4 regions of the Alcanivorax sp. MD8A genome follow, and region 3 is predicted to be linked to each of the others. Evidence: predicted binding sites of a transcription regulator. Region 3 holds the regulator's gene; each other region holds the start of a gene.
What was found. Region 3 encodes sigma-54, which starts transcription at its own class of promoters, with help from an activator protein. Its sites were predicted from a motif close to TGGCACNNNNNTTGCTNT; they were not measured.
Positions count from the first base shown of each region.

Region 1: the regulator sigma-54 is predicted to act here: its motif matches at 3,937-3,954, upstream of glnA (glutamate--ammonia ligase).
Region 2: the regulator sigma-54 is predicted to act here: its motif matches at 4,482-4,499, upstream of A15D_RS09150 (NarK family nitrate/nitrite MFS transporter).
Region 4: the regulator sigma-54 is predicted to act here: its motif matches at 5,175-5,192, upstream of A15D_RS13980 (ANTAR domain-containing response regulator).

Region 1 covers NZ_AQOQ01000041.1:15,172-22,817, reverse strand. The annotation lists gene glnG (nitrogen regulation protein NR(I)) at 1-197, opposite strand, end outside; gene glnL (nitrogen regulation protein NR(II)) at 232-1,326, opposite strand; gene A15D_RS15395 (DUF4124 domain-containing protein) at 1,483-2,211, opposite strand; gene glnA (glutamate--ammonia ligase) at 2,415-3,821, opposite strand; gene A15D_RS15385 (sulfurtransferase TusA family protein) at 4,051-4,302, opposite strand; gene A15D_RS15380 (tRNA (5-methylaminomethyl-2-thiouridylate)-methyltransferase) at 4,307-5,392, opposite strand; gene A15D_RS15375 (metallophosphoesterase) at 5,566-6,513, shown strand; gene A15D_RS15370 (alpha-L-glutamate ligase-like protein) at 6,517-7,512, opposite strand; gene A15D_RS15365 (inactive transglutaminase family protein) at 7,512-7,646, opposite strand, start outside.
Region 2 covers NZ_AQOQ01000014.1:10,184-17,829, reverse strand. The annotation lists gene A15D_RS09165 (TetR/AcrR family transcriptional regulator) at 1-468, shown strand, start outside; gene A15D_RS09160 (DUF1285 domain-containing protein) at 465-1,004, shown strand; gene A15D_RS09155 (bifunctional protein-serine/threonine kinase/phosphatase) at 1,164-2,888, opposite strand; gene A15D_RS09150 (NarK family nitrate/nitrite MFS transporter) at 2,972-4,441, opposite strand; gene A15D_RS09145 (MFS transporter) at 4,704-6,176, opposite strand; gene nirB (nitrite reductase large subunit NirB) at 6,502-7,646, shown strand, end outside.
Region 3 covers NZ_AQOQ01000009.1:55,781-63,426, forward strand. The annotation lists gene A15D_RS06585 (KpsF/GutQ family sugar-phosphate isomerase) at 1-454, shown strand, start outside; gene A15D_RS06590 (HAD family hydrolase) at 454-951, shown strand; gene lptC (LPS export ABC transporter periplasmic protein LptC) at 948-1,505, shown strand; gene lptA (lipopolysaccharide transport periplasmic protein LptA) at 1,489-2,025, shown strand; gene lptB (LPS export ABC transporter ATP-binding protein) at 2,022-2,747, shown strand; gene A15D_RS06610 (RNA polymerase factor sigma-54) at 3,010-4,461, shown strand; gene hpf (ribosome hibernation-promoting factor, HPF/YfiA family) at 4,501-4,800, shown strand; gene ptsN (PTS IIA-like nitrogen regulatory protein PtsN) at 4,816-5,289, shown strand; gene rapZ (RNase adapter RapZ) at 5,346-6,203, shown strand; gene A15D_RS06630 (HPr family phosphocarrier protein) at 6,204-6,473, shown strand; gene mgtE (magnesium transporter) at 6,620-7,646, shown strand, end outside.
Region 4 covers NZ_AQOQ01000031.1:27,768-35,413, reverse strand. The annotation lists gene A15D_RS14005 (alginate export family protein) at 1-536, shown strand, start outside; gene A15D_RS14000 (FAD-dependent oxidoreductase) at 601-2,577, shown strand; gene A15D_RS13995 (cytochrome c3 family protein) at 2,589-3,926, shown strand; gene A15D_RS13990 (DUF3365 domain-containing protein) at 3,969-4,571, shown strand; gene A15D_RS13985 (globin family protein) at 4,646-5,053, shown strand; gene A15D_RS13980 (ANTAR domain-containing response regulator) at 5,233-5,820, shown strand; gene A15D_RS17270 (hypothetical protein) at 5,900-6,049, shown strand; gene A15D_RS13975 (CmpA/NrtA family ABC transporter substrate-binding protein) at 6,049-7,215, shown strand; gene A15D_RS13970 (sulfite exporter TauE/SafE family protein) at 7,557-7,646, opposite strand, start outside.

The DNA of each region.
Region 1 (7,646 bases), on a different contig from region 3:
ATGCGCAGGCCATCGGTACCCGGCATGCGCACATCACTGATCAGGACGTCCGGTTCCTGGCCGCCATTTTCCAGGGTATTGAGCGCTTCATCGGCATCTTCAAAGCAGGTGACGGCGTAGTTTTCCTGACTCAGCGCCTTTTCCAGCACCCAACGAATGGAGCGGTCATCGTCTACAACCCAAATACTTTCGCTCATGACCTGCTTCTCCCAGGGATCGTGTCTGTGTCTTTCATGACTCTTCTGTCTCAATCAGCTCCGGCTGCTCCATGGGCAACAAAAGACTGAATACGGTTTCACCCGGCACACTTTCGCATTCGATCAGGCCATGATGCTGGCTGATGATCGACTGGGCGATGGAAAGGCCCAACCCCGTGCCGCTGGCGCGGCCACTGACCATGGGATAGAACAGGGTTTCCTGTACTTCCGGGTCGATGCCGGGCCCGTTATCAATAATGTCTACGCGTAACACCAGCCGGTGCCTCAGCACCCCGATCGTGAACTGGCGAAGCACCCGGGTGCGCATCACGATGCGCGCCTGCGGTGTGGACGACTCCAGCAGCGCCTGGGTGGCGTTACGGATCAGGTTCAGCAACACCTGAATCAGTTGATCCCGATCGGCCACCACATCCGGCAAGCTGATGTCGTAATCCCGCCAGATTGATACGCCCTGGGGATGCTCAGCCAGTAGCAACTGGCGTACATGCTCAAGGCACTCATGCACATTGACCGGGCGAAACTCCGGAGGCTTGCGAGGCCCCAGCATCCGGTCCGCCACTGAGCGCAGGCGGTCTGCCTCATCAATAATGACCTTGGTGTACTCGGTCAGCTCCGGGTCTGGCAGGGCACGCTCCAGCAGCTGTGCAGCGCCCCGAATCCCCCCCAACGGATTCTTGATCTCGTGTGCCACCCCTCGTACCAGCGCCCGCGTTGCCTGATGGGCATGCAGCAGCGCTTCCTCGCGGGTAATGCGCAGCAGCCGGTCCAGCGCCTGAAGCTCCAACAAGAGGCACAACGGCTGGCCTGGCTCATTGATGGGGCTGACCGAATAATCCACGGTGACCTCATTGCCCGGCGCAACCGACAATCGCGCCTCCCGGCGCGTGAAGGGGTGCTCGTCACGAATGCACTGCTGCAGGGCAGACCGTGCCTCTTCATCGTCAAAGAAGTAATCAGGCAACGGCTGACCGATAGCCCGTACGGCACTGGTTGCGAGCAGCATTTCCGCTGCCGGATTCAGATAACGCACGTGTAACTTACTATCGAGCATGACCACCGCGGTTCGCAGGTGATCGAGTAACCGTTTGTGCAAGGCGACACCACTCATCAACTATTGGCCCATAACAGGGCACAAGCAATTATCAGGCCACCTCAAGGGAAGCCCTGAAAGCCCGTTTAAGACCCGTCATGTGGGCCCCTAACGCAGGCAGCTCTGCTGAGTGTATCGGTAAGGGGAGTTGGAATGCACCACTTAGGTGCACTGCTAGTTGCGCAGATTGGGGCGAGGTACAACAGGGGTTGGCATTTTGGCGCGACCGGCTGCACCGCCGGTCTCCGCCGCGCCGCCCGTACTGGCGGCACCGCCAGTGCCAGCAGCACCGCCTCGACCTGCCGCACCCCCGACATCCGCTGCCGCCCCATTAGGATCCAGGCCAGGTCGACGACGAAAATCGTAGGCAGTGGACTGGTGAATATAAAACTCCACTGGCGCGGACTCGATTTTGACTTCGCCATCTTCCCCAAGCACTTTGGCGATAACCACGTGCACGCCTCGTTCAGGCGCATTAATCTCCAACCCGGTTTGCTGAACCCCATTGTCGAAAATCACCACCGTATCGCCATCCTGTAAAGCGGGCTGCAGGTCTACACTGATCTGCACCCCACCCTCAGGGTTGCGGATGGTGGCTTCGGCTGCGGGCGATGTGATCTCCAGATGACGGTAACCGCCAAACACCTTGGACTGTTCTCCGCCGACCGTTTTCACCTCGCCGGAGATCTCCACCTTTTCGATCGGCACCGTATTGGTTTCGCGCAATTTCACCTCTTCCGCATCTCCGCTCTCCGGACGCTGATCAGTGAATACTACGTTGCCATTTTCATCTACTGAGCGATAAATCCCGCTTGCCGGCTCACTTCCCGCTTCCGCAGCCCCCAGACCACCGGCCCCCATCGCAAGCAGCAACCCGGCAAATAGCTTCCATTGTGTTTTCATCGTTATCTCCATCGGCTCTCTTGCTGATTCTCCACTGTGCAAAGCCGTCAGGAAAGGGGCAAATGCACAGTTTGCAGCGATAATGCTTGATCCGCACCAGACCCAAACACGCTCAACAGAACAGGAACAGAGGCCTGCCCCCTCCGCCAGACATAAAAAAGCCCCCGACCAGCGGGGGGCTTTTTCACTGCAATCCCGAGGGATTAGCAGGAGTAGTACATGTCGAACTCAACCGGATGCGGGGTCATGTTCAGACGCTCAATCTCACCACGCTTCAGGGAGATGTAGCCGTCCAGCATGTCCTTGGTGAACACGTCACCTTCGGTCAGGAAGTCCATGTCAGCTTCCAGGCAATCCAGCGCCATGGTCAGGGTATGAGCCACGGTCGGGATGTCTTTTGCTTCTTCAGCCGGCAGATCGTACAGATCCTTGTCCATGGCATCGCCAGGGTGCAGCTTGTTCTTGATGCCGTCCAGACCAGCCATCAGCAGTGCGGCGAAGCACAGGTAAGGGTTGGCAGACGGATCAGGGAAGCGTGCTTCGATACGACGCGCCTTGGCGCTGCTCACGAACGGAATACGGATGGAAGCGGAACGGTTACGGGCAGAGTAGGCCAGCATTACCGGGGCTTCGAAGCCGGGCACCAGACGCTTGTAGGAGTTGGTAGAACCGTTGGTGAAAGCATTCAGGGCGCGAGCGTGCTTGATGATACCGCCGATGAAGTACAGCGCCTCGTCGGACAGGCCAGCATAGCCTTCGCCAGCGAACAGGTTCTTGCCATCTTTACCCAGGGATACGTGAACGTGCATACCGGAGCCGTTGTCACCGATCAGCGGCTTGGGCATAAAGGTAGCGGTTTTGCCGTAGGCGTGAGCCACGTTGTGCACGCAGTACTTGAGGATCTGAACTTCGTCAGCCTTGTTGGTCAGGGTGTTGGCGCCAACACCAATCTCACACTGGCCAGCAGTACCCACTTCATGGTGATGCACTTCGATGTTCAGGCCCATGGATTCCATGGCGGAACACATTGCACCACGCAGGTCGTGCAGGCTGTCTACCGGCGGAACCGGGAAGTAACCACCTTTCACACCCGGACGGTGACCGATGTTGCCACCTTCGAAGTCTTCGTGGGACACCCACGCCGCTTCTTCGGAGTGAATGTTGTACATGGAACCCTGCATGTCGGATTTCCACTGCACGGAATCAAATACGAAAAACTCCGGCTCAGGACCGAACAGGGCGGTATCAGCGATACCGGTAGCCTTCAGGTACTCTTCAGCACGCTTGGCAACGGAACGCGGGTCACGCTCATAACCGGTCATGGTGGACGGCTCGAGAATGTCGCAACGCAGGTTCAGGGTGGCCACGTCAGTGAACGGGTCCAGAACGGCAGTAGAGTCGTCAGGCATCATCACCATGTCGGACTCGTTGATGCCTTTCCAGCCAGCGATGGAAGAACCGTCAAACATCTTGCCGTCGGTGAAGAAATCTTCGTCGATTTCACCCACTGGCAGAGTAACGTGCTGCTCCTTACCACGGCTATCGGTGAAGCGCAGGTCCACCCATTTCACATCGTTTTCTTTAATCAGCTTGAGGGTCTTTTCAGACATTGTCGTGCGTCCTCCTAAGGAACAGCGGGTTTATCTCTGACTCGACATATTGCACCGGCATGGAGCAACACAGAGAGCCGGTATTCTCGGCCAAGGGGCCACTAATGCCAATAGGGAGGCAAATACCATGCCAGCCCTTTTTTAGCGCATAGCCCCCAATTGTCAGGGGCCCACAGGGCCATGCACCAACATCATGCACACCCATGGTGCACAACAATCGCGCACAGCACTAAAATAGTGCACCATTGTCCTCGCCGACGCGCAAGACCACAAAACACTCATTACCCTGCTCGGCGGCTTCCAACACTTCGTGGCCGTTAATCCGGCACCAGGCAGGGATATCGTTCAGCGCGCCCGGATCAGTACAGACCACCTTGAGGCAATCCCCTGTCGACAGGGTACGCACCTTGTTCTGCGTTTTGATGACCGGCATCGGGCACAGCAGGCGACGGGTATCCAGCTCGTGAATCACATCAGTCATACCACTACCCCACATTCCAGGCAGGCAATACATCGTCAGGCTGCGCCGGCTTTACCGTCACCTGGCGAGCCACACCATCCGGCTGGCGAATTTCCAGTGTCACCTCGTCCAGCACCCGGCCCTTGGAATAGCGGGCCACAATGGCAGCAGCCTGCTCAAGCTCTTCGTCAGATTCAAAGTTGCCATCGACCAAGGCCAGGGGCCCCGGGCAGCTTACCGTGGTAATGCTGGAGAACATATAACGGTAGCCTTCCAGAAAGCGATTCTCGCCCTCCTCACGGCTGATGATCAACTTGTAGTGGGGTTTCGGCCGCAGGTGGCGCCCCACTTTCAGCAACATGATGTCATCAAGCTCGTAGCGGCGCTCATTACGGGCCTTCCACAGGTCTGACAGCTTGTTGGAATAGGATTCGTCGGTCAGGAAGCAGCACCCTCCCGCTGGCTGGGCAAAATCATCCAGTCCGAACTTCTTCGCCAACGCCATCTGTGGCTTACGGTTTCGGCCGGAAAAATCGTGCAGCTCATCGCGGTTTACCCACCCCTCTCGCTCGGGCAAGGTTGGCGGCAGGTTCTTGGCACAAAGCGGGCGCAACAGACGATCGTCCGCTCCCGACTCCTGACTGATGATCGGCATGGTTTCCTTACGCTGGCTCTTGGGCCGCTGACCAATCACTTCGCCGGTCACAATGAAGTCAAAACCGCGATCGCCAGCGAATTCACGCGCCTTGTTGATCATCAGAGTGGCCTGGTTGACCATGAAAATCTTGCAGTCCAGACAGGGGTTCAGGTTCGCGCCGTAGCCGTGCTTGGGGTTCAGCACCACATCCTTGTACTCTTCGGAAATATCAATGATGTGCAGCTTGATGCCAAGCTGTTCGGCCACCCACAGGGAGTTATTGCGCTTTTCCTTGTCCTTGTCCTTCTTGCGAATGGCATGAGTATGCCCTTCCACACAGAAGCCGGTGAAAAAGTTCACCCCTTCCACTTCGATGCCCTGCTCCTGCATGACCTTCACGGCCAGCATGGAATCCAGTCCGCCGGACACCAGCGCGATCGCGCGCCGCTTGATGGGTTGGGTTGCCTGAGTCATGTGAAAAACCTGTGCTGGGGGCCGCACCGCGTGCCGCCCTGGCTCGGAAATTGGGCGGCGAAGTATAGCAATGGCGGGGCCTGCACGCATCCATCCCCCGTGCCGCCTGTCACTTGAATGTCATCCTGCAACGGCACACTCCTGCGCCACATGCTGTTTACGGAGAGTCCTGCATGAGACGCTGGCTCCGCCGTACCGCCCTCCTTGCGGTGCTGGCACTGACTGCCGCAGGCCTTGGCTGGTGGTTCCATACCCCCCACGGCCCCTGGCTTGTGCATGACCGACCACTGGCCGGACAGCGGGTGTGCGCCATCGGCGATGGCGGCTGGGGCAACCCGGCCTCCCTGGCCGTCGGCCAGGCCCTGGTGACACTGGGCTGCGACCAAATCCGCTATCTGGGCGATCTGGTCTATCCGGACGGAATTCGCGACGCCAACGATCCGCTCATCGACAGCCGCTTCTTGCCACCCCTGCAGCCAGCGCTGGATGCCGGCATTCCCGTCTATCTGGTGCTGGGTAACCATGACTGGAAACAGAACGGCAACGCCTGGCTTGAGGTGGCGCGTCGCCACCCTCTGATTCACCTTCCCCACTTTTACTACTTTGAGCAATGGCCAGATGCCTGTGCATTCAGTCTGGAGACGACCTGGTTTGAAAAGTGGTATTACTTTCACCGGCAAATCAACTGGCTCACGGCCAGCCAGCAGATGGCCCAAGAGTATGGCTGCCAATTCAGTTTGGGGTTTGCCCACCACCCCATGTTCAGTACCGGCTCCCACGGCAACGCCCATGAAATGATCAACATTGGACTGAAACAAAAACTGGTGGGGCATCTGGACTTGCTGGTCGGCGGCCACGACCACATCTTGTCCGATGAAGGAGAATACCAGGACACCCGGCAACTGATATCAGGTTCCGCCAGCATCAACAACGACCTCGGTCCTGCCAGTGACGCACAGCACTTCACCCGCGCCACACACGGCCTGGTTACCCTGGATTTTGAAAAAACCGAGACCGGCCTGCGTGTCGACTACCGTTTTTACAGTGTTCTTGGCAATCCGCAGGACCCGCTGATCACCCTGCTGTGGCAGGGCGACCAGAATGGGCAGGGAATCCGCTAGCGATCAGGAAGGGTCCTGAGGCTCCACCGCCACCGGGCCGGCGACGGCAAATTTCGACTTGGAAAATGCAATACGTTCAGCGGCCGGCAGGTCCTTGTCACCCACCGTTTCAAGGTGATCCTCGATAATCCGGCAGCGGCGCAGCAAACCGTCATCCATGGCAATCTGGATATTCAGCCCCGGGCGGGCATTAAGCTCGAGCATCATTGGGCCATGATCACGATCCATGACCAGATCGACACCCAGATAGCCCAGCCCCGTCAGGTCATAACAGCGGGCCGCCAGTGACAGGCAATCTTCCCAGTCAGGCACGGTCAGCCCCGCCACCGCATTGGCCGTGTCCGGATGCCGCTGGATCTTGCGATTGAGCCAGGTGCCATCCAGCGTCACACCGGTGGACAGGTCCAGGCCGACGCCAATCGCGCCCTGATGCAGGTTTGCCTTGCCCTGGGACTGCCGGGTAGGCAAACGCAACATGGCCGCCACAGGGTAGCCCTTGAGCACGATGATGCGAATGTCCGGCACACCTTCATAGCTGATGCGCTTGAACAATTCGGTGGACGTCACCCGATACTCGATGAGCGCCTGATCGCGGTGACCACCCAGCGAGTAGATCCCGGAGATGATGCCGGAAATATGGTGCTCCAGCTCTTCGAGGGTAATGATGCGGCCGGACGCTGAGCGGAAATAGTCTTCAAAGCGATCGGCGATCACCATGATGCCATCCCCGCCAGCCCCCTCCGCGGGCTTGATAACAAAATCCCGGTGCGTATCCACCACCTTGCGCAGGGTGCTGATACCCTGCTCGGTGGCAATGGTGCCGTACAACTCCGGCACTCTGATGCCGGCATCCAGCGCCATCTTCTTGGTCTTGATCTTGTCATCCACCAACGGATACAGGCTGCGCTTGTTGTAACGCAGAATGTAGTCACCGTTGCGCTGGTTGATACCCATGACGCCACGGGCGCGCAGAGCCTTGCGGGTCTTGGACCACAACATCAGTGCTTGTCCCCCTCCACCATGGCACGGAAACGCACCAGCTCAGTAAGCCGATAACCCCGGTAGTGCCCCATCAGCACCATGAAAGACGCCAGACACAGCAGCACGCCCGGGAAGGTAAAGACAAAGTACAC
Region 2 (7,646 bases), on a different contig from region 3:
TTTGAAACCAAGAACGAGATCTATCTGCTGTTGATGCTCCGCTACGAGGAGGATCTGGCAGAGGTGTTCAAGCAGATCTCCGGTGCGGACGACAAGGAGAAACTGGCCCGGGAGTATTTCCGTTTCCGGATCAGTGATCCCAAGCGTTACCAACTGTTTGATCGCCTGGAAAACAAGGTGATCAAGGATCATGCGCTGCCCGAGCTGGTAGAAAAGCTGCACAGCATTCGTGAAGCGAATTTTGCCCGCTTGACGGAGATCGTCGAAGCGCGGATGGCAGAAGGTTCGCTGGAAGATGTCCCCCCGATCTACCACATCTGTTCCGCCTGGGCGCTGGCCCATGGTGCGGTGGCACTGATGGAATCCCCGTTTTACCAGCGTCTTATTGATGACAAGGATGATTTCGTGGATTTCCTTATCGAAATCGGTATCCGTATGGGGAACAAGGGGCAACGGGGGGCCAAATGAGCCAGCCCGACGATCTGCTGACCTTGTTGGAAAAGGCAGAGAAAGACGAGAGCGGCTTGCCGCCGGTACATGCGTGGAAGCCGGAACGGCATGCCGATATTGATATGCGCATTGCCCGAGACGGCACCTGGTATTATGAGGGATCGCCCATTGAGCGTGAGCGCATGGTCGCCCTGTTTTCCACCATCCTGTTGCGTGAAGGGGAGGATTACTTCCTGATTACGCCGGTGGAGAAACTCCGTATCCAGGTAGAAGATGCGCCCTTTGTAGCGGGTGAAGTCCAGCAGGTTGACAACAAGCTGGTGTTCACCACCAATGTGGGTAGCCATGTCATCGCGGGTGCCGAGCACCCGATCCGGGTGGACACCGACCCCTCAACCGGCGAACCCTCACCCTACATTACCGTACGCAAGAACCTGCACGCCCTGATCGGCCGAAGCGCATTCTACCAGTTGGTGGATTGGGCAGAGGAGGTGGATGGCAGGTTGGTGGTTGAGAGTGGTGGGGAGGGGTTTGTGTTGGGTGCTCTGGAATAGTTAACAGTGAACAGTGAACAGTGAACAGTTGCGCGAGCAACGACATTCTTTCTAAAACGCATGAGGCCGCGCCCAAACCCTGGGCGCGGCCTCATGCGTTTTAGACCCAACCCCGTTTATTACGCGGGTTTTCGCTGTTAACTATTCACTGTTAACTGTTCACTGATTAAGGCTCACACTAATCAGCAACAACATCACCAACACCAGGCAAGCCCCTTTCCATAATCGCAGCTCGTTGATGCTGTTGTCCTTGCCGGGTTTGGTGGCGCGGACGGGGCGGCGCAGGGCGTCGCGGAATTCGGCAGCGTCGGCGAAACGTTGGTTGGGGTGCCGTTGCAGGCCAATTTGCAGGACGTTGTTGATCCACAATGGGATAAAGGCGTTCAGGGTCTGCAGTGCGGGTAGCGGTCGGTGGTTGCTCTTCTCGTAACGGCCTTGCCAGGGCAGGGCACCGGTCAGCATTTCGTGGATGATCGCGGCGGCTGAAAACAGGTCACTTTGTTCGCTGGGAGCGTCCCCGTCGACCAGTTCCGGTGCCGTGTAGTCCCGGGTACCCAGTGGAATGTCCGAGGCGCTCTGTTCCATGCCACGGCAATGGCAGCTACCAAAATCCACGATGCGAACCAGCCCGGACGTATCGACCATGATGTTGTCGGGTTTCAGGTCGCCGTGGATAACGTCCGCACGGTGCAGTGCGCGAATACCGTTGAGCAGCTGGTCAGCCAGATACAGTTTTTCCTCTACGGCCGCATCCGGGTGTTCCTTGAGCCACTGTTTGAGAGTAACGCCATCGATGAACTCCAGATGCTGGTACAGGCAGCTGGGGGTCTCTGGCAGTGGCAGGGCGTGCAACAGGTGCGGGTTGCGCAGCCGGCTTCCGACCCAGCCTTCCATCACGAACCGCTCCAGGGCATCGCGGTCGTCTTCCAGATTGACCGAAGGAGTTTTCAATACGGAACGCTTGCCTTCCTCATTTTCCACCAGGTACAGGTGGCTTCTCACACTGGCATAAAGTTCTCGTTTGACGGTGAACCCGTCGACTTTCATCCCGGGGCTGAGGGGAGGGGGAAGTGGCAGGCTGCCACGCTGTTTCAGGGTTTCATCGGCACTGGCATCCGGCAGGCCGTCGACTCTCAACACCTGGCAGCTGAGGTTGTCATCACTGCCGTTGGCCAGTGCGGCTTCTACCAGTGTCTGGGCAATCACGTCGGGGGCCTCGCAGCCGCGAACAATGCCTTGCATGCGCGAACGGCTTAGAAACCCGTGAATGCCGTCGGTGGTCAGCAGGTAGATATCGCCTACTTGCAGGTCGGTGCTGCTGTAATCCACGTCGAGCCGGGTGTCGCCGCCCATCACCCGAGTCAGCACCTGCCGGTTTTCACCGATCATGCGACTGTGGTCACGGGTCAGGCATTCCAGTTTGTCGTTGCGCAGTCGCCAGATCCGCGAATCCCCGACTTGGAAAAGGTGGGCAGTGCGCGAACGCAGAATCAACAGCGACAGGGTGCACAAGTGGCTTTCGCCGGCCAGGGTCTGGCGGCACAACCACCGGTTCAGTGCTTCGAGAACGCGCTGGGCCGAGCGGGGGATACTCCACAAAGCGGGAGTGGCGTAGTAATCACTGATAAACCCGAGGACACAGGACTCCGCCGCTTCGCGGGCGGCTCCGGCGGTAGACAGGCCATCGGCCAGTGCCGCTACGATGCCTTTGGTGCGAAGCAGGGGGCCATCAGGAATCTGCATGGCCAGGGCATCCTGGTTGTGCAGTTTGGGCCCGGCATCGCTGTACTGACCAATACGAACCTTCGGGTGCAGCTCGGGTTCGTGCTCCGCGGTAGCGTCAAGCGCACTCGGGGCGGGCAGATCAGCGGTGGAAGTTTCCATATCCGGGCTCCAGGGTCTCACGGTTAACTGCGCCAGCCGCAGGGGCCTTGTGGCGGCCTGCGGCTGGTGAGCAGGGGTGGCGATCAGCCCACTTCAATAAGCTGGACTTCGCCTTTTTCGTCCACTTCGGCAATGTGACCTTTTGGCTCGTCCAGGAACTGGACGGCGGCCAGGGCCACGGCTGCACTGGCAGCAATCACCAGGAAGAAGGTGCTGGCGTCCACAAAGGTCAGGACGGTCAGGAAAATGACCGCACCGGTATTCCCGTAAGCGCCTACCATACCGGCGATTTGCCCGGTAAGACGACGCTTGATCAGCGGTACGGTGGCAAACACGGCACCTTCACCCGCCTGTACAAAGAAGGAACAACACATGGTGGCAACCACGGCCAGCAGCAGCGGCCAGGTTCCGCTGATCTGGCTCATCAGGCCGTATCCCACCATCAGGCCGGCAAGCAGGATGATCAGGGATTTCTTGCGTCCAAATTTATCAGACAACCAGCCGCCACCCGGGCGTGCCGCCAGATTCATAAAGGCATAACCGGACGCCAGCAGGCCGGCGGTCACGGGTTCAAGGCCAAAGGTGTCGGCGAAGAACAGCGGCAGCATGGACACCACCGCCAATTCGGAACCAAAGGTCACCAGGTAAGACAGATCGAGAATGGCGACCTGTTTGAAGTTATAGCGATCGTGTTCTTCGACACCTTCTTTCAGGTGTTCGCGGTTTACACGCCAGGCCTGGCCCATTTGCAGAATTGCCAGCGACAGGATCAGGGCAATCAGGACGTACTGAGCGGTGCTGCCAAACAGGGACAGGTTGCTCGGGCCAAGGCGCCATACGATGACCAGCAGGGCGGCGTACAGCGGGATACTCATGGCCAGATAGAAATACAGATCACGTTTGGTGCTGACTTCCAGTGCAGAGCTTTTCTTGGGTTTGAAGTAAGAGGCGCCAACCGGGGTGTTGCGGGCCCGCCACAGGAAGAACATACCGTACAGGAAGGCCAGAACACCGGTGCTGGCAATCGCCCAGCGCCAGCCGTTTTCACCGCCAAACATCAGTGCGACGGTGGGCAGGGTGATGGCTGCCGCGGCAGAACCGAAGTTGCCCCAGCCGCCGTAGACGCCTTCAGCCAGGCCCACTTCACGAGCCGGGAACCATTCACCAATCAGACGGATACCCACCACGAAGCCGGCGCCCACGAAACCCAGCAGCAAACGGGTGACGGCCAGCTGTTCAAAGGTGTTGGCCATGGCAAAGGCCCAGCAGGGCAGAGCGCCAAGCATCAGCAAGGTGCCAAACACGATACGGGGGCCGAAGCGATCGACCAGAGAGCCGATGACCACACGTGCAGGAATGGTCAGGGCCACGTTGAGAATCAGCAAGGCCTTGACCTGTTCGGTGGTCAGGTCAAATACCTCACGCAGGTGACCCATTAGCGGGGCGTGGGAAAACCACACCACAAAGGTAATAAAGAAAGCGACCCAGCTCAGGTGCAGCAGCCGGATGCGCGGTGCAGAGAAATTCAGCAGGTTCAGCTTGTCGGCGCTCATGGTAACTCCATAGACGGCAGCGTTGATGACAAGCTCATATCAAGCAAAGGGTGTGCCAGATTGTAAGGGTCTGATAGTAATGGTTTTTTTGTTGTTTTGGCGTTATTTGGCGACAGGCTGATGTGCAAGCGGTGCGCGGGGCGCCGTTCGCTGGTGCATAAAAAGTGAGCGCCATTGGGGCATAAACGGGCTTGGCTGTCCGGGTGGGTGCCCCGGACCGCCAGCGGGAAATGCCATGCCTTGCCCGTGCCTGCCATACGGTTCAGCCCACCTCAATCAGTTGAACCTGGCCATCTTCATCCACTTCCGCAATGTGCCCTTTGGGCTCATCAAGGAACTGGACTGCGGCCAGCACGACAGCGGCGCAACCCGCGATTACCAGGAAGAAGGTGCTGGCGTTCACGAAGGTGAGCGCGGTGAGGAAAATCACTGCCCCGGCATTGCCGTAGGCGCCCACCATGCCGGAAATCTGGCCGGTCAGGCGGCGCTTGATCAGGGGGACAGTGGCAAATACCGCGCCTGCACCGCCCTGGACAAAGCAGGAGCACACCATGGTGGCGACCATGGCCACCAGCACAGGCCAGCTGCTGTTGATCTGGCTGAGGAGTATGAAGCCCAGCAATAGACCGCCAATAAGAATGGTCAGTGCTTTCTTGCGGCCGATACGGTCAGACAGCCAGCCGCCACCGGGGCGGGCAATCAGATTGGTGAACGCAAAGCCGGAGGCTAGCAGGCCGGCGGTCACCGGAGTCACTTCGGCAAAGGTGTCGAGAAAGAACAGAGGCAGCATGGATTTCACTGCCAGCTCGGCGCCAAAGGTGATGAAGTAGGACAGATCGAGAATGGCCACCTGTTTGAAGGGGTACTTGTCATGCTTGGGGGCCGGTTCGAGCATGCGTTCGCGGTTCACCTTCCAGACCTGGGAAAGCTGGATCACTGCCAGAGCCAGCACCAGCGACGCCATCATCCATTGGGTCGCTTCACCGTACAGATCAAACCCCTGCGGGCCGAGCCGCCAGACAATGACGCCAAGGGCGATATATAGCGGCAGGCACGCGCCCACATAGAAGAACAGGTCTCGCCGATTACTGACTTCCAGTGCGGTGGCTTTTTTGGGTTTGAAATAGGAGGCGCCAGCGGGGGTGTTGCGGGCACGCCACAGAAACACCAGGCCGTACACAAACGCCAGGGCGCCAGTGCTGGCGATCGCCCAGCGCCAGCCGTTTTCACCACCAAACCACAGAGCCAGTGATGGCAGGGCGACATAAGAGGCAAACGCACCGAAGTTCCCCCAGCCACCGTAGACGCCTTCTGCCAGGCCCACTTCCTTGGCGGGGAACCACTCACTGATCAGCCGGATCCCGACGACAAAACCGGCACCGACAAAGCCGAGCAGAAGGCGGGTGATCGCCAGCTGTTCGAAGTTGGTGGCCATGGCAAAGGCCCAGCACGGGAAGGCCGCAGTAATCAGCAGGGTGCCGAATACGATACGGGGGCCAAAGCGGTCCACCAGGGAGCCAATGATGACCCGGGCCGGAATGGTAAGGGCAACATTCAAGATCAGTAGTGCCTTTACCTGTTCGCTGGTCAGATCAAACACCTCCCGAAGGTGGCCCATGAGTGGCGCGTGGGAAAACCACACGGCAAAACTGATAAAGAAGGCCAGCCAGCTCAGGTGTAGCAAGCGAATGCGTGGGGAGGACAGATTAAACAGATTCAGCTTGTCGGCGCTCACGAAAACTCCATACATGGGCGATTAACGGTCTGTGTTTGTGAGCAACTCCTGTGCCACTTGTTTAACCCTATGATTTGTATAGGTAAACAGGGCGAAAGAGGGGGGCGTGCGCCGGGATAGTGCGCAAAGGGGGAGCGCGAAAATGGAACATTTCGGTGCACGAAAAAGTGCATCCTTGTCGTGCATTGGCGCATTAAAAGAACGCACATTTTCTGTAGGGTATTCCGTTATAACGGCAAAAACTCAATAAAAACAACAAGATAAAAAGTTGGCACAAGGGTTGCTTTGGGGTGGGTGTCAGTTACGCACCGCGAGGGTGAGCCTTATGGCAAAGCAACAACTTCTTTTGATCGGTCACGGCATGGTGGGCCAGCGTTATCTGGAATCGCTGGTAGCCCAGGGTGGCCGTGAACAATTCGACGTTACCGTGCTGTGTGAAGAGCCGCTGCCGGCCTACGACCGGGTTGGGCTTACCAGCTACTTTTCCGGCAAGACCGCCGACGACCTGTCACTGGTGCCGCAGGGCTTTTTTGAAGAGCACGGTATTACCCTGAAGCTCAAGACCCGAGCCGACAGCATTGATCGAGCTGCCAAAACTGTGACCACCAATACCGGTGAGACCCTGGCTTACGACAAGCTGGTGCTGGCCACGGGGTCCTACCCGTTTGTGCCGCCGATCCCGGGCAACGATCGCGATAATTGCTTTGTGTACCGCACCATCGATGATCTGGATGCCATGATTGCCGCCAGTAAAGGCGGCAAAGTCGGCGCTGTGGTCGGCGGGGGGCTACTCGGCCTGGAAGCCGCCAAGGCATTACACGATCTGGGTCTGGAAACCCATGTGGTGGAATTTGCCCCGCGCTTGATGGCCGTTCAGGTGGATGATTTCGGTGGTGGTCTGCTGAAAGACAAAATTCAGGAACTGGGTGTGACTGTGCATACCAGCACTGGCACTCAGGAGATTATTGATGGCGAAAGCTGCAAACACCGTATGGTGTTTGGTGAAGACAAGCATCTGGAAACGGACCTGATTGTCTTTTCCGCTGGTATCCGTCCGCAGGATGCCCTGGGTCGTGCCTGCGAACTGGAGCTGGGCGAGCGCGGCGGTATCGTCGTCAACGATCACTGTGTGACTTCAGATGAAGATGTTTACGCCATCGGTGAAGTGGCATTGTGGAATGGCCGTATCTTTGGTCTGGTGGCGCCGGGCTACCAGATGGCGGAAATTGCTGCCGAGCACTTGATGGGCAAGGCCGAAAAAGCGTTCCAGGGTGCCGATATGAGCACCAAGCTCAAACTGATGGGCGTGGATGTCGCGTCCATCGGTGATGCGCACGGCAACACCCCGGGCTGTCGCAGCACCGTGTTCATGGATCAGACCGCTGGCATTTACAAGAAGGCGGTGGTCAGCGAGTGCGGCAAGAAACTGCTTGGCGCGGTGCTGGTCGGCGACGCCGCCGATTATGGCAA
Region 3 (7,646 bases):
GGAAGCCCGGGGCTTCACCGCCGAGGATTTTGCGCTCAGCCACCCCGGAGGCAGCCTGGGGCGCCGACTGCTTCTGAAAGTGGATGACATCATGCACTCCGGTGAAGACTTCCCGCAGGTCAGCTCCACCACCGCGCTCACAGAAGCTCTATTGGAAATGACCCGCAAGGGTCTTGGCATGACCGCCATCACGCACCCGGACGGCACCCTCGCCGGCATCTTTACCGACGGTGACCTGCGCCGCATGCTGGACAGGGACATCGATATCCGTAGCGCCACGATCGCTGACGTGATGATTACCGACCCGATTACGATTGAACCCGGCCACCTGGCCGCTGAAGCCCTGCAAATCATGGAAACCCGTAAAATCAACGGGCTGGTGGTATGCAATGCCCAGCGGCAACCAGTGGGCGCCTTTAACATGCAGGACCTGCTACGAGCTGGAGTGGTGTAATGCTGATTTCCTCCATTGATGCCCAGAACCTGCGGCTAATGGCCTTTGATGTAGATGGCGTCATGACCGACGGCCGCATCTACTTCACCCCTGACGGCGAAGCCCTGAAAGTCTTCAACACACTGGATGGCCACGGTCTCAAGAAACTGGCCGCCAGCGGTGTCACGCTGGCCATCATTACCGGCCGCAACACTCCGATGGTGGCCAAGCGGGCCGCCGACCTGGGCATCCAGCACGTTATCCAGGGCCGAGAGGACAAGGGCGTTGCCCTGCAAACCCTGGCGGCAGAGCTGGGCGTTGATCCCTCCGAGACCGGCTATGCCGGTGACGATGAACCGGACGTTAGCGCGCTGGAATGGGCGCGCCTGAGCTTTGCCCCTGCCAACGCACACGATTGCGCACTTCAGGCAGCCGACCACCACACTGCGCGCCGTGGCGGCGAAGGCGCCGTGCGTGAAATCTGCGACGCCATCCTGCTGCAACGAGGCGCGCAATGAAACGTCAGGGGCTGCTGAGCGCCACTGGGATCCTGCTATTGGGACTGGTGATGCTGATGACGCTGCACGAATGGGACGACTCGCTTCCAGGTCAGGACCTTGCCGTCGAAACGGCACCCGCCATTCTCGCCACTGGAGTGACCGCTCGGGCCTTCAGTGAGAAGGATGGCCAACTGCAGTACCACCTGACAGCAGATGACCTGGTGCAGTACGATCACAACCCTCTCACTGAAATGAAAAACCCGGCGCTGGAAATGAGCAACGACAAAGGCAGCTGGACGATTACCGGGGCCGACGGCACCGTGCAGAACAACGGCGACATGATCATCTTTGCCGGCGACGTAAAAGCACGCAACCCGCAACAGAAAATCGAACTGGACACGCAGGAACTGCGCTTTAACAGCGAAGAAAATATTGCCACGTCACCAGGTGAAGTGGAGCTGCGCTTCGAGAATGGCCAGACCCATGCTGGCGCCCTGGAGGCAGACCTGGACAAGGGCATTCTGTCCCTTGAGCAAGGAGTAAAGAGTGAATTTGATGCCCCGGCTTCGTAGTCTGGTTCTGGGCGGCCTGCTGCTTCATGCAGCCTCGCCGTCCCTGGCAGCCCCGGCAGAAGAACCCATTTCCGTGACTGCTGACAGCGGCCGCTTTGAACAAGACGCAGGCACAGGCTTGTATCGCGGCGACGTGGAATTGCTGCAGGGGGAACGCAAAATGCTGGCCGAAGAAATGCGCCTGTTCACCCGCAATGGCGAACTGGTTCGGGTAGAAGCCAGCGGCAACCCGGTACGACTGTCAGAGGGCAACAGCCTGTCTGCCCACGCCAACAATCTGGTCTACGATATCAAGGCCCGCAGCCTGGTCCTGACCGGCGACGCCTTTATCGAGCATCAGGGCAATACCTTTGAAGGGGCCAAGGTGGAATACAGTCTCGATTCCAAGCGGGTCGATGCCAGTAGTGAAGGCGACCAACGCGTGCGCCTGGTCATCCCGGCCGAAAACCAGGTCCCGGGCAACCAGCAAAAACAGAATGACGAGGCCGATGCCTCCGGATCGGAGTCCGGATCCCCATGACACATTTGCGCGCTCACCACCTGGCCAAAAGCTACAAAGGTCGCCGGGTTATCGAAGATGTTTCCCTGGATGTGGAAGCTGGCCAGATCGTCGGCCTGCTCGGCCCCAATGGGGCAGGCAAGACCACCTGCTTCTACATGATTGTCGGGCTGGTGGAAGCCGATGCCGGCCGCATCGAAATCAATGATGGCGACATCACCCACCTGCCCATGCACGGCCGCGCCAAACGTGGCATCGGGTACTTGCCCCAGGAAGCCAGCATTTTTCGCCGCCTGACGGTGGAAGAGAACATCATGGCCATTCTGGAAACCCGCAAGGAACTGAGCAAGCAGGAACGCCATGAACGCATGGAAAACCTGCTCAAGGAATTCCACATCACCCATATCCGCGATTCGCTCGGCATGAGCCTGTCCGGCGGTGAGCGCCGTCGGGCCGAAATCGCCCGCGGCCTGGCCACCGACCCGGATTTCATCCTGCTGGATGAGCCCTTCGCCGGGGTCGACCCCATCTCGGTCAACGATATCAAGAGCATCATTCGTCAGTTGAAGGAGCGCGGCATCGGGGTGTTGATCACCGACCACAACGTGCGCGAAACCCTGGACATCTGCGACACCGCCTACATCGTCAGCGCCGGCCACATCATTGCCTCCGGCGACGCCGACACCATCCTCTCGAACCAGCAGGTTCGGGATGTGTATCTGGGGGCGGACTTTAGGCTGTAAGAGCCAGGGGTGAGTGAACAGTTAACAGTGAATAGGCTAACAGCGGCGCGGAATAGTCCCGGGGTTTTCCGAACGCCAGAAGCCGCGCCAAGCCCCCGGCCGCGGCCATCAACACCCGAAAAAAGCAGCAAACCAGCCCGCGCACTATTCACTGTTAACTCTTCAGGCTCCTACCACACAACAACCACTGGCACAATTATTGCTAGAGAGAGTTTGAAGCTGTTATTCTCGGGTTTTTGGGGACCACACCAATCCGAGCAGTATGAAGCCCACACTACAACTACAAATCGGCCAACAGCTGACCATGACGCCTCAGCTGCAGCAGGCAATTCGCCTGCTGCAGCTGTCCACGCTGGATCTCAGGCAGGAGATCCAGCAGGCGGTTGAAAGCAATCCCCTGCTGGAACTGGCTGACGACTTTGGCGACGACGCCCTGCCTGAACATGACGAGGAACGTCAGGACATGGACGCAGAGCGTGATGACGCTCTGGAAGAGTTTGTCGACGGTGAACCCGGTGTCGACACCGAGTGGGATGACGTCTACTCAGGCCAAAGCAGCGCCTCTGCTTCTCTGCCGGATGACGCCGACGACTGGCAGCAACGGCACACTGTTTCCGGCAATCTGCATGACCACTTGCACTGGCAGCTGAACCTGACTCCCATGAGCGATGTGGACCGACTCATCGCCACCACCATAATTGAATCCCTGGATGATCGCGGCTACATGACCGTGAGCATCGATGACATTGTCGCCATGATGAATGTCCAGGAAGGGCTGCCAGACGATGAACCCATCGAAGCCGACGAAGTGCTGGCCGTTCAGCACCGCCTGCAGCAATTTGATCCGGTCGGCGTCGCCAGCATTAATCTGGCGGACTGCCTGGGTGTGCAGCTGCGTCAGCTGGAATCCGACACTCCCTTCCTGCCGTTTGCGCTGGCTCTGCTGGACCACCTTGAGCTACTGGAAAAACACGACTACGCCGCGTTGCGCAAGGTTCTACAGCTCTCCGAACAGGAACTGCTGGATGCCCTGTCCCTGATCCGTACCCTGGATCCAGCCCCCGGTGAGCAAATCGGTGAAAGCCAGGTCGATTATGCGGTGCCGGATGTCATCGTCCGCCAGCACCAGGGTCGCTGGCACGTCAGCCTCAACGACGACATCCTCCCCAAGGTCAACCTGCAGCAGCAATACGCTGCCATCGCCCGCAAGACCAGCGGTGAGGACGGTCAATACCTGAAAAACTGTGTTCAGGAGGCCAAATGGTTCATCAAGAGCCTGCAAAGCCGCCACGACACCCTGCTAAAAGTCGCCACCCGCATTGTTGAAGTGCAGCAGGATTTCTTCGACTACGGCGAAGAGGCCATGAAACCCCTGGTACTGGCCGATATTGCTGACGCCGTCGAGATGCATGAATCGACCATCAGTCGGGTCACCAACCAGAAGTACATGACCACACCCCGCGGCGTCTTTGAGCTGAAATATTTCTTTTCCAGTCACGTAGGAACAGATGGCGGAGGTGAGTGTTCCTCCACCGCTATTCGTGCCATTATTAAGAAGCTGGTCGCCGCCGAGAACCCTCGCAAGCCGCTCAGCGACAACAAGCTAGCCAGCTTGCTGAACGAGCAGGGGATCAACGTGGCGCGCCGGACCGTCGCCAAGTATCGTGAGGCGATGAGAATACCGTCATCCAGCGCCCGCAAGCGTTTGGTGTAGGCGCCTGGGACGGCCCATAAGCAGGTAAAGGAGCCAGCCATGCAAATTAATATCAGCGGTCATCACCTGGAAGTTACCGATGCTTTGCGCACCTACGTGGGCGACAAATTCTCCCGCCTGGAGCGCCATTTCGACCAGATCACCAGTGTCCAGGTGATCCTTTCCCCGGAACCCAAGACGCACAAGGCAGAATCCACGATCCATATCTCCGGGGCAGACCTGTTCGCCACCGCTGAAGCCGACGATATGTACGCGGCCATCGACAAGCTGACCGCCAAGCTCGATCGCCAGATTCTTAAACACAAGGAAAAGGCCGTTAACCACAAACACGGCCACTAAACCGAAACGACCATTATGCGAGTTCGCGAACTTCTCACCGAAGCACGCACCCACAACGGGGTGCAGGCCAGCAGCAAGAAGCAGCTGCTGGATCAGGTGGCACAGCTGGCTGCGGCCGGCTGTGACAGCCTCAAGGAACAGGAGGTATTCGATGCGCTGGTAGCCCGGGAAAAACTGGGCTCCACCGGCATCGGGGAAGGCATTGCCATTCCCCACTGCCGGCTTGGCAATTGCGAACAAGCCATCGGATTACTCTTGAAACTCGACACCCCCATTGATTTTGACGCCGTTGACGGGCGCCCTGTGGATCTGGTGTTTGTGTTGCTGGTTCCACAAGACAACCCGGAACAGCACCTGAAAACACTCAGCCATCTGGCCAGTCTCTTCAACGACGACAGCTACAGGGATGAACTGCGCGTCAGCAGCGATAATCACAAGCTGTACCTGACCGCCGTGGAATCCGAGGCGGAACTGCGGTTGGCCTCGTGACGACAAGCACCCAGTTCACCCGCCCATGACCCCAACGCCTTGCGTGCAGCCCGATCATGAAACTGACCATCATTAGCGGACGATCCGGGTCCGGCAAATCTACTGCGATTCAGGCCCTTGAAGACCAGGGCTACTATTGCGTGGATAACCTCCCCGTAGGCATGCTGCCCACGCTGGCGCAGCAACTCAGCGAAGGGGAGGCCCCCATCGGACATGTGGCGGTGGGCATTGATGCCCGAAACCTGCCTGCCCAGTTGCTCGCCTTCGACAATATTCTTGATGCACTGAAACAGCAGCAGATCAGCAGCGAAATCATCTATCTGGATGCTGACGACAACACGCTGTTAAAACGATTCAGCGCCACCCGCCGCCGCCACCCGCTGGCCACCGATCAACGCGCCCTTGAAGACGCCATTGCCCACGAGAAAGAGCTGCTGGCCAATATTCGTCAACGGGCAGATCTGGTCATCGATAGCAGCAATCACGAAGTACACAGCCTGCGCACCCTGATGCGCGAGCGGGTTGCCCAACGCCGCAACGCCCTCTCCCTGCAAGTGGAGTCGTTCGGCTTCAAGAATGGCCTCCCCACAGACGCTGACTTTGTCTTTGACGTGCGCATCCTGCCCAACCCCCACTGGCATCCGGATCTGCGCCCGTTGACCGGGCGCGACCAGGGGGTGATCGACTTTCTGCAAAAGCATGACATCAGCCACAACATGCTGGATGACATCGCCTCTTTTGTTCAGAAATGGCTGAGTGCCTTTGCCAATAGTGATCGCAGCTATGTCACCGTCGCTATCGGCTGTACCGGCGGCCAACACCGCTCCGTGTACATGACCGAACAACTTGCCACGCGTTTACGCGAGCAAGGCATTACCCTGCAGATCCGGCACCGCGAACTGGGATCCCGTTGAATGATCGAAAAGTCTCTGGATGTGATCAACAAGCTTGGCCTGCACGCCCGTGCTGCCGCCAAGGTTGTCAGCGTCGCCTCCCGCTATGACAGCGCTATTCACGTCCTACACAAGGGCAACCGCATTGATGCAAAAAGCATCATGGGCCTTCTTATGCTAGGCGCAGCCAAAGGCAGTCAAGTCACCTTTCAGGTCGAAGGCGATGACGAAGACGCCGCCATGGCAGAACTGGAAGACCTGTTTGCAAGGATGTTCGACGAGGGAGAGTGAACGACAGTTAACCGTGAATAGTGAACAGTTGAAAAATCAAGTACCACAGACTCTGAAGGACTGTTACTGTGTGATCATCCCAGCCAAGCAGCAGCACGTTTTGTTTTCGCTGTTAACTCTTCACTGTTAACTGTTAACTGATTTCCATGCCCGCCGACAGCAGCCGCAGCCAGCAACATCTCAAAGCCATCAACCGCGCCCTGGCCAGCGGGACCTATACGCAGGTCCGGCAGCTGATCAATAACCTGCCCGGCGCAGAGGCCGCTCACCTGATTGAATCTTCCCCTCCTCGCGAGCGGGAAATTCTCTGGCAGCTTCTCAGCAAGGAACAGGAAACCGAAGTCCTGCAATACCTGGGCGAAGAAGTCCGGGTTGAGCTGCTGCGTAATCTCAGCACCGATGAGCTGGTGGCACTGGTTGAGGAACTGGACACCGACGATCTAGCGGATTTGCTGCAGGAACTGCCAGACCATGTTACCAGCCAGGTGATGGCCAGCCTCGACGAACAGAATCGCGAGCGGCTGGAGCATGTGATGAGCTACCCGGAGGATACCGCCGGGGGCTTGATGAACACCGACGTGATCACCGTAAGACCGGAGATCACCTTCGAAGTGGTACAACGCTACCTGCGCTTGCGCGGCGACATCCCCCGCACCACCGATAACCTGGCCGTGGTCAACCGGAAAAACCAGTTCATTGGGCTGTTACCTCTGACCAAGGTGCTGATCAGCGACCCGGGCACCACAGTGCGCGAAGCCATGATCACCGATATTCAGTCTATCCCGGCCACCCTGCCCGCCCATGACGTGGCCAAGATCTTTGAGCGCCACGACCTGGTGACAGCCCCCGTCATCGACGACGAAGGGATGCTGGTCGGCCGTATCACCATTGATGACGTGGTTGACGTGATCATGGAAGAAGCCGACCACTCCTTGATGAGTATGGCGGGTCTGGACGATGACGAGGACACCTTCGGCTCGGTTTGGCAAACCGCCCGCCGCAGAGCGCTGTGGCTGGGTATCAACCTGCTGACCGCGTTGGCTGCCTCTGCCGTGATCGGTCTGTTCGAGGCGACGCTGGAAAAGGTGGTGGCCCTCGCTATCCTGATGCCGATCGTCGCCAGTATGGGTGGCATCGCCGGCAGCCAGACACTGACGCTGGTGATTCGCGCCA
Region 4 (7,646 bases), on a different contig from region 3:
AAACCGACAACGTGCCGGATTCCAACAATGACACCTGGGGTCTGCGTTACGCCGGGGCCTTCGATCTGGATGCCATCAAGTTGCTGTTGACCCTGGAAGGCGCCCAGCAAGAGGTAGAAGCGGGCGATACCGAGTACTACTTCGCAGAACTGGGTGCCGAAATGGCAGGCGTGACCGTGAAGTTGGCACAGGAAGTGCTGGGTTCTGATGACGGAGTCGTGGCTTTCCAGACACCACTGGCAACCAAGCACGCGTTTAACGGCTGGGCGGACCTGTTTCTGGCAACCCCGGCAGACGGTCTCGAAGATACCTTTGTGACCGTGGGTGGCAAGCTGGCAGGTTTCAAGCTGGCGGCCATTTACCACGATTTCAAGTCTAACGAAGGCAGCACCGATTACGGCACAGAAATGGATCTGCTGGTCGCACGTCCGATCGGCAAGCACTACACAGTAGGTCTGAAGTATGCCGATTACAGTGCCGATGATTTTGGTGCGGATACCAGCAAGTACTGGGCCTGGGGTGAGTTGAAGTTTTAAGACGTCGTTCTCGACATCTTAACCCCGACCCTCCCGATTTGACCCTCAGGAAAGGAGGAGAAAGGTGGAGGCTAGACGATATCAACCGCAACCCCAGGTGCCAGAATCAGAGGTGCAAGCGCCGCTGATTATCGTCGGGAACGGCCCGGCAGGTATTCAATGTCTGGTAGAGCTGCGTCGCCGAGGACAGACCACCCCGGTGAAGTTGTTCGGAGCCGAGCCCTGGGCACCTTATGATCGCGTCAAGCTGTCCACCTTCCTTTCCGGGTCAACCGGGTTTGATGACCTGACCAATTTACCGGCTGAACTGGATGACTCCGTGGAGCATCTGGTTGGCCGGCCTGTTACCGGAATCAATCCTTCCCGTCGCTGGGTAGAAGATGCCCTTGGACAGCGTCACCCCTACAGCAAGCTCGTGCTGGCGCTCGGCAGCGACGCTCATATTCCTTCCATCCCGGGCACTGACTTGTCCGGGGTATTACGTTTTCGCGATATGGCCGATGCCCAGGCATTGATGGCCCGTCGCCTGCGCAGCACGCATACCGTGGTCATTGGTGGCGGGTTGCTTGGCATTGAAGCCGCTCACGGGCTGTGCCGGTTTGGCACCCGGGTCACCCTGATTCAGCACGCAGACCGGTTGATGAATCGCCAGCTCGACAGCGAAGCGGCCAGCCTGGTGGCTGGCAGTCTGAGTGAGTCCGGGGTGGATGTACGTCTGCAAACCAGCGTGCGTCGTATCGAAGGCAGCCAGCGGGTTGAATCTGTTGTCCTTGCTGATGGCACCGTGCTGCTTTGCGACACGGTGGTGTTTGCCACCGGCATTGCCCCGCGAACGGCGCTGGCGCGAAAGGCGGGTTTGACCGTGGCCAGTGGTATCCGGGTCAACGCCAGTATGCAGACATCCAACCCGGATATTTATGCCGTTGGAGAGTGTGCACAGTTTCAGGAACAAGTGTGTGGTCTGGTGATGCCGGCGTTGCAACAGGCTCGGGTGGCCGCAGCCAACCTGGCTGGCAGCCAGGACAGTTATACCCCGGTGGCTGACAGCACCTGGCTGAAAGTGATGGCGTTGGAAGTTTTCAGCGCCGGTCGCTTTATCGATGAAGAACGCGGTCTGGTGCACCAGACACTGGTTTACCGTCAGGCGGAAAAAGGGCTGTATCGGGCGCTGATGTTGCGTACCCATCGGCTGGTTGGCGTGGTGTCGGTGGGCCCCTGGCCCGAGCGCCAGCAGATTCTCAACCGGATTGCCGATGGGCGTCGCTTGCTTCCCTGGGAGATATGGCGTTTTCGCTTGTCTGGCACGCTTGCCGGTGGTCCTGCTCCGGTTGGGCAATGGCCTGCATCCACGGTGGTATGCCAGTGCCGCGGGCTGAACAGGGGACAACTGCAAACCTTCATGGGGGAAGGTTGCGACACCTTCACCTTGAAACAGCGAAGTGGGGCGGGAACCGTTTGTGGTGGTTGCGAACCGTTGCTGGACAGCCTCTGCCAAGGGGGTATGGCACGAGCGCGCAGTGTCCCCGGTGGCACTGCGCTTGCGATCCTGTCAGTAATGGCTGCGCTGCTGTTGGCGCTGGCATTCTGGTTGCCATCCCCTGCGCTATCGTCGTCGGTGCAATCACAAAGTCTGTTTGAACAGTTTTCCCGTAACGGGGAATGGCGTCAGTGGAGCGGTTATGGAGTGCTTGGCGCTTCGGTCTTGCTGTTGCTGATGTCGCTAAAAAAGCGGTTTCCCAAGGTGCCCATGGGCGGTTTTAGTGGCTGGCGAATTGCGCATGCCGCCATCGGGTCCCTGGCACTGGCTCTGCTCTATTGGCACACCGGTTTCTCGCTCGGGGAAAACCTCAATCGCTGGTTAATGCTGAGTTTTATCGGTGTCGCTATTGCCGGTATTGGCGCGGCTTTGTTAACCCGGTTTCAGGCGGCCCTCCCCGGGCTGGATGGATTACGCCAGGGCAGCACCTGGCTGCACATTCTGGTGTGCTGGCCATTACCGGTGCTGCTGATCTTTCACATTGTCTCGGCGTATTACTTCTAGGAGGGGCAACCGTGGGGATTCGCAAGCGCACAGTGGGGGTATGGGGAATCTGGTTGCTGGCGTCATTGGCCCTGGCAGGGTGGCTGGGGCTGCCCTTGCTAAAAAAGGACACGCCAAAGACCGCCTTTATTCCCGGTGCCATGACCCACGGCCACCACCAGATTGAATTGCAGTGTGGGGCTTGTCATGGCGATGGGTTCAATAGCCAGGAGGTACTGCAAGACGCCTGCGTTAATTGCCACGGCGACGAGCTGAAGGCCGCCCAGGATGCTCACCCGAAATCGAAATTTACCGACCCGCGTAACGCTGACCGGTTGGCGAATGTGGATGCCCGATTCTGTGTCTCCTGTCATGTAGAGCATCGCCCGGAACTGGATGTGGGAATGGGCGTCACCCTGCCCATGGACATGTGCGTGCACTGTCATGAAGACATCGCCAGTGAGCGGCCAAGTCATGAAGGCATGGGGTTTGATACCTGTGCCAGTGCTGGCTGCCACAACTTTCATGACAACCGCGCGCTGTATGAAGATTTCCTGCTTGCCCACGCGGGGGAGCCCTGGCTCAAACCCGAGCCGGTCCAGCCACCGCGACATGGTTGGCGTCATGACATGGACGACGCTGAACTGGTGGCGTTATTGCGTGGTGACGGGCCGCCGCCGGCCAGCGTGAAAGAACCGGAACATTGGGATGGTAATGCCCATGCCGAGGCCGGCGTGGCCTGTACCGCTTGCCATGGCAGTGCGGAGCAATGGGTTGATACGCCCGAACCATTGCAATGTGCCCGGTGCCACGAGTCCGAAGTGGAAGGGTTCACCCGCGGGCGTCATGGCATGCGGTTGGGAATGGCGCTGTCCCCCATGACGCCCGCACAGTCGGTGCTCAACATGCATGTGGAAGCGAGTCACCGTGAGCTGACCTGTGTGAGCTGCCATGGTGCCCATGACTTTGATACGCAAAAGGCAGCGGTGGATGCCTGCGTCGGTTGCCATAACGATGAGCATAGCAACGAGTACCTTCGCTCTCCGCATCACGACCTGTGGAAACGGGAAAAACGCGGCGAGCTGCCGCCGGGGAGCGGAGTCACCTGCGCCACCTGTCACATGCCCCGCGAGGAGCACAACGGGGATGTCCGGGTTCAGCATAACCAGAGCCTGAACCTGCGTCCGGTAGAAAAAATGATTCGTCCGGTGTGCCTGACCTGCCATGGGCTGGAATTCTCCATTGATGCCCTGGCGGACCCGCACCTGCTGGAAAACAACTTCCGTGGCAAGCCCGATATCCATGTGCCGTCAGTGGACATGGCCAGGGAGCGCGATGAGTCCCGGGACGGAAAAAAGGGGCTTTATTGAGCCATTACGGAAACAGATTTCAAACCTGAGGAGGTACTACCCATGCAAGCCATGCAAGACGTTGTAAAGCACAAAGTCTCCATCCTGATGGCCACAGCCCTGTCGGCCCTGTTACTCAGCGGTTGTGGCGAAGAGGAAGCCAAACCCGCGGGGGGAATTGATCCCAAGGTCTATACCGATTCGTTGTTTGCGGTCATGAATGCCGATCGTACCAACTACACCAAACTGATCATCGCCCGTCTGGGGCCCCAGGGGGCCGACAGCATCAAGCCCCATGAATACTGGGAAGATCTGGATAACGGTGCTCCCTTGCCTGCGCAAATGTTCCGTTACGGCGCAGAAGCGGTTAGCGAAACAAGCAGCGATTTTTCCTATTCCCTGCAGTCTTTGTGGCCGATTAATAGCCAGAACGCGCCGAAAACCGAGCTGGAAAAAGAGGGGCTGCAATTCATCGTCGATAACCCGGGGGAAAACTTCTACGGCACAGAAACTCTGGGGGAAGTGAGTTATTACACCGCGGTGTACCCGGATGTGGCGGTAGCCGCCCCCTGTGTCGCTTGCCACAACAATCACAAGGATTCTCCCAAAACGGATTTCGAGATGGGAGACGTCATGGGTGGGGTGGTCATTCGAGTGCCCATGTAATGGGCGGGATGCGCACTTTCGGTTCGTAACGATTCATCGAATAACCGCTGCCACCGGCAGCAAGGGAGAAACGCATGACCCCAGAACAGATTGCACGGGTGCAAGACAGCTGGACCCAAGTGGAGGCCATTTCTGATCAGGCCGCCGTGCTGTTTTACGACCGTTTGTTTACCCAGGACCCGGCCCTCAAGCCCCTGTTCAAGGGCAATATGGAGGAGCAGGGGAAAAAGCTGATGACCATGATCGGGGTTGCGGTGAAGGGGCTGGACCGACTCGACACCATTGTCCCTGCCGTCCAGAAACTGGGCGAGCGGCACAAGGATTACGGGGTGAAACCGGCAGATTACACCACGGTGGCACAGGCCTTGCTTTGGACTCTGGGACAGGGATTGGGCGACGCCTTTGACGAGGATACCGAGGCCGCCTGGACGGCAGCCTACACGTTGCTGGCAACCACCATGATTGAGGCAGCGGAGTATTGATCCGCGGGGCCGCAAGTGCCGTTTTGGCACTGCAAAGCGCACCATTTCGGTGCGTTTTGTCGGTCCTTTATTGGTGAGAATTTAATCCTTAAGTAAAACAACAGGTTAGTGGATCAATGACTGGCACAACCGTTGCAAAACACTCCGGTACAACTTTGCGTCCGGACACCGTAGAGGCTATGGCTTTGAAAATCATGCTGGTGGATGACCAGCCACCCCGCGCCGCCATTCTTGAGCGGGCCCTCATTGATGAGGGTCACGAGATTCTGTGTCGGCTTACCAGCGCGGCCGGGTTGGCGGAAAAGGTAAGCAGCAGCAATCCGGATGTGGTCATCGTCGACATGGATGCCCCCGACCGTGACACTCTGGAAAGTATGGCGTTGGTGCAGCGGGATATGCCTCGCCCCATGGTGATGTTCTGCAACCAGGATGATGAAGATCTGGTCGTGGCGGCGCTGCGTGCCGGCGTCAGTGCCTATGTGGCAGGAGAAACGGATCTTACCCGGGTACGGGGCGTCATGCGTGTCGCCACCGCTCGCTTCCGCGAGTATCAGGCCCTGCGTGAAGAGCTGGAACAGACCCGCGAAGCGCTGGCAGAACGCAAGATTATTGAACGGGCCAAAGGGTTGCTGATGCAGCGCCGCCGGCTCAATGAACAGGATGCCTACAGCACCTTGCGGCGTCAGGCCATGAATACCGGGCAACCTCTGGTTCAGGTCGCGCGCTCGGTGCTGGATTACGCTGAATTGTTGAAGGCCCAAGGTTAGGTTGGGACGGTTTTCTCGTGATCTTTGGTGACGTTCCATTCGCGGTCTAAGCACCGCTTCCATAATGACAGGAGACAGCATGCGACGAGTGAATCCGCTGATGAAATCGCGAAGTCTGGTGTCGGCACCGGCAAGACCCCTGGAGTCTTCCCGGCCTAGAAGCCAGGCGGCGGTGCAGCGTCGTCAGTCGGGAGATGCCCGTCGTGCCATCCTTACGGAGATCGCTTGATGAAAATCCGCATTGGCTACATGCCGTTGACCGATAGCCTGCCGCTGGCAGTGGCCCAGGAAGCGGGTTACTTCAGTGCGGAAGGGCTGGATGTGGAGCTTCAGCCAGAATGGAGCTGGGCAAGTCTGCGGGACCGGCTATTGGTGGGCCAACTGGATGCCGCACCGATGCTCGCGCCCATGTTGATGGCCACCACGCTCGGTCTGGGCAGTATCAAGAAACCGTTGGCCACAGCATTTTCCATGGGCCTGAACGGCAACGGTATTACCGTTTCCCCCATGCTGTTCCAGGGGTTGTGTGCCTTGTCTGAAGGGCCGACGCCTAACGACATGGCCAATGCCATGAACAAGCTTGTGGCCGCTCGGGCGTCCAGCGGAGAATCGCCGCTGACTCTGGCGGTGGTGTTCCCGTTCTCCTGCCATGCCTATCAGCTTCGCCACTGGCTTAGCGTGGCCGGGTTGGACCCGGACCATGATGTCAAACTGGTGGTGCTGCCACCGTCGCAGATGGTGGACCATCTGCGTATGGGGCACATTGACGGTTTCTGCGTGGGGGAACCCTGGAACAGCCTGGCGGCCCTGACTGGGGCAGGGCATTGCCTGTTGTCCGGCTACCAGATCTGGGAAAACGCTCCGGAAAAAGTGCTGGCGGTATCTCGTGACTGGGTAGCACGCCATCCGGATGAACACAGGGCGCTGCTGCGAGCCCTGTACAAGGCGGCCTGCCATGCGGATGAAAACCTGGTCGATAGCTTGTCACTGCTGGCTCATCCTGCCTGGCTGGATGTGCCGGAAGAAATCATTCGGGCCCCGTTCAGTCAACGCCTGCCAGGCGGTCTGACCGGGCAGCCGTTCCCGGCGCACCATTTTCATGTGTTCGCCGGGTTCCACGCCAATTTCCCCTGGCGTTCCGATGCCCGTTTCCTGCTTGAAGAAATGCAGCGCTGGCGTCAGTGTTCGTTGGAAGAAAAACAGACTTTTGCTGCCCAGTGCTACCGCACGGACCTGTTCCGTGATGCACTGGCGGATCTCACCAGCCTGCCGCTGATGGACAGCAAACCCGATGAACGCCACGCCGGCCACTGGGAATTACCCGGCGAACCCAGGCCCCTGGAGCTGGGCCCGGATCGTCTGTTGCGAACCATCGAAGAGCAGCCGGAGGGCTGACGGCTGCGAATGCCCTGTCGTAGAAGCGACCCTGCGGGCGTTCCTTCGCTTGGCTCGGTGGCGGAGCGATAAGCGCTTGCGATATAACGCATTTGCATCACAGCGTTCACAGAGGTTAAAACCGTCTTTCCCTCAGTGGCCTCTGTGATCTCTGTGGTCAATATCGCTTTTAAAGGTTTGGGTTATCGCGCCGCCAGCGACGCTCCTACGGCACGGGTTGGTGTCATTCGAAACTCGTTTCTCGCAACTCGCTTCTAGTCTGTCTTTGTCAGAGTGCTGGTCCCACTTTCCCCGGCAGAATCACCTGCAAGCGTCATCGTGATCTCAACAAGGCATGCTCCTCAAACGAGAAAACTCACCCCCACGCCCAGCAACAACAGGGCGAACAAACGTTTCAACAGCCGTGGCGATAACCGGTGTGCGAGACGCGC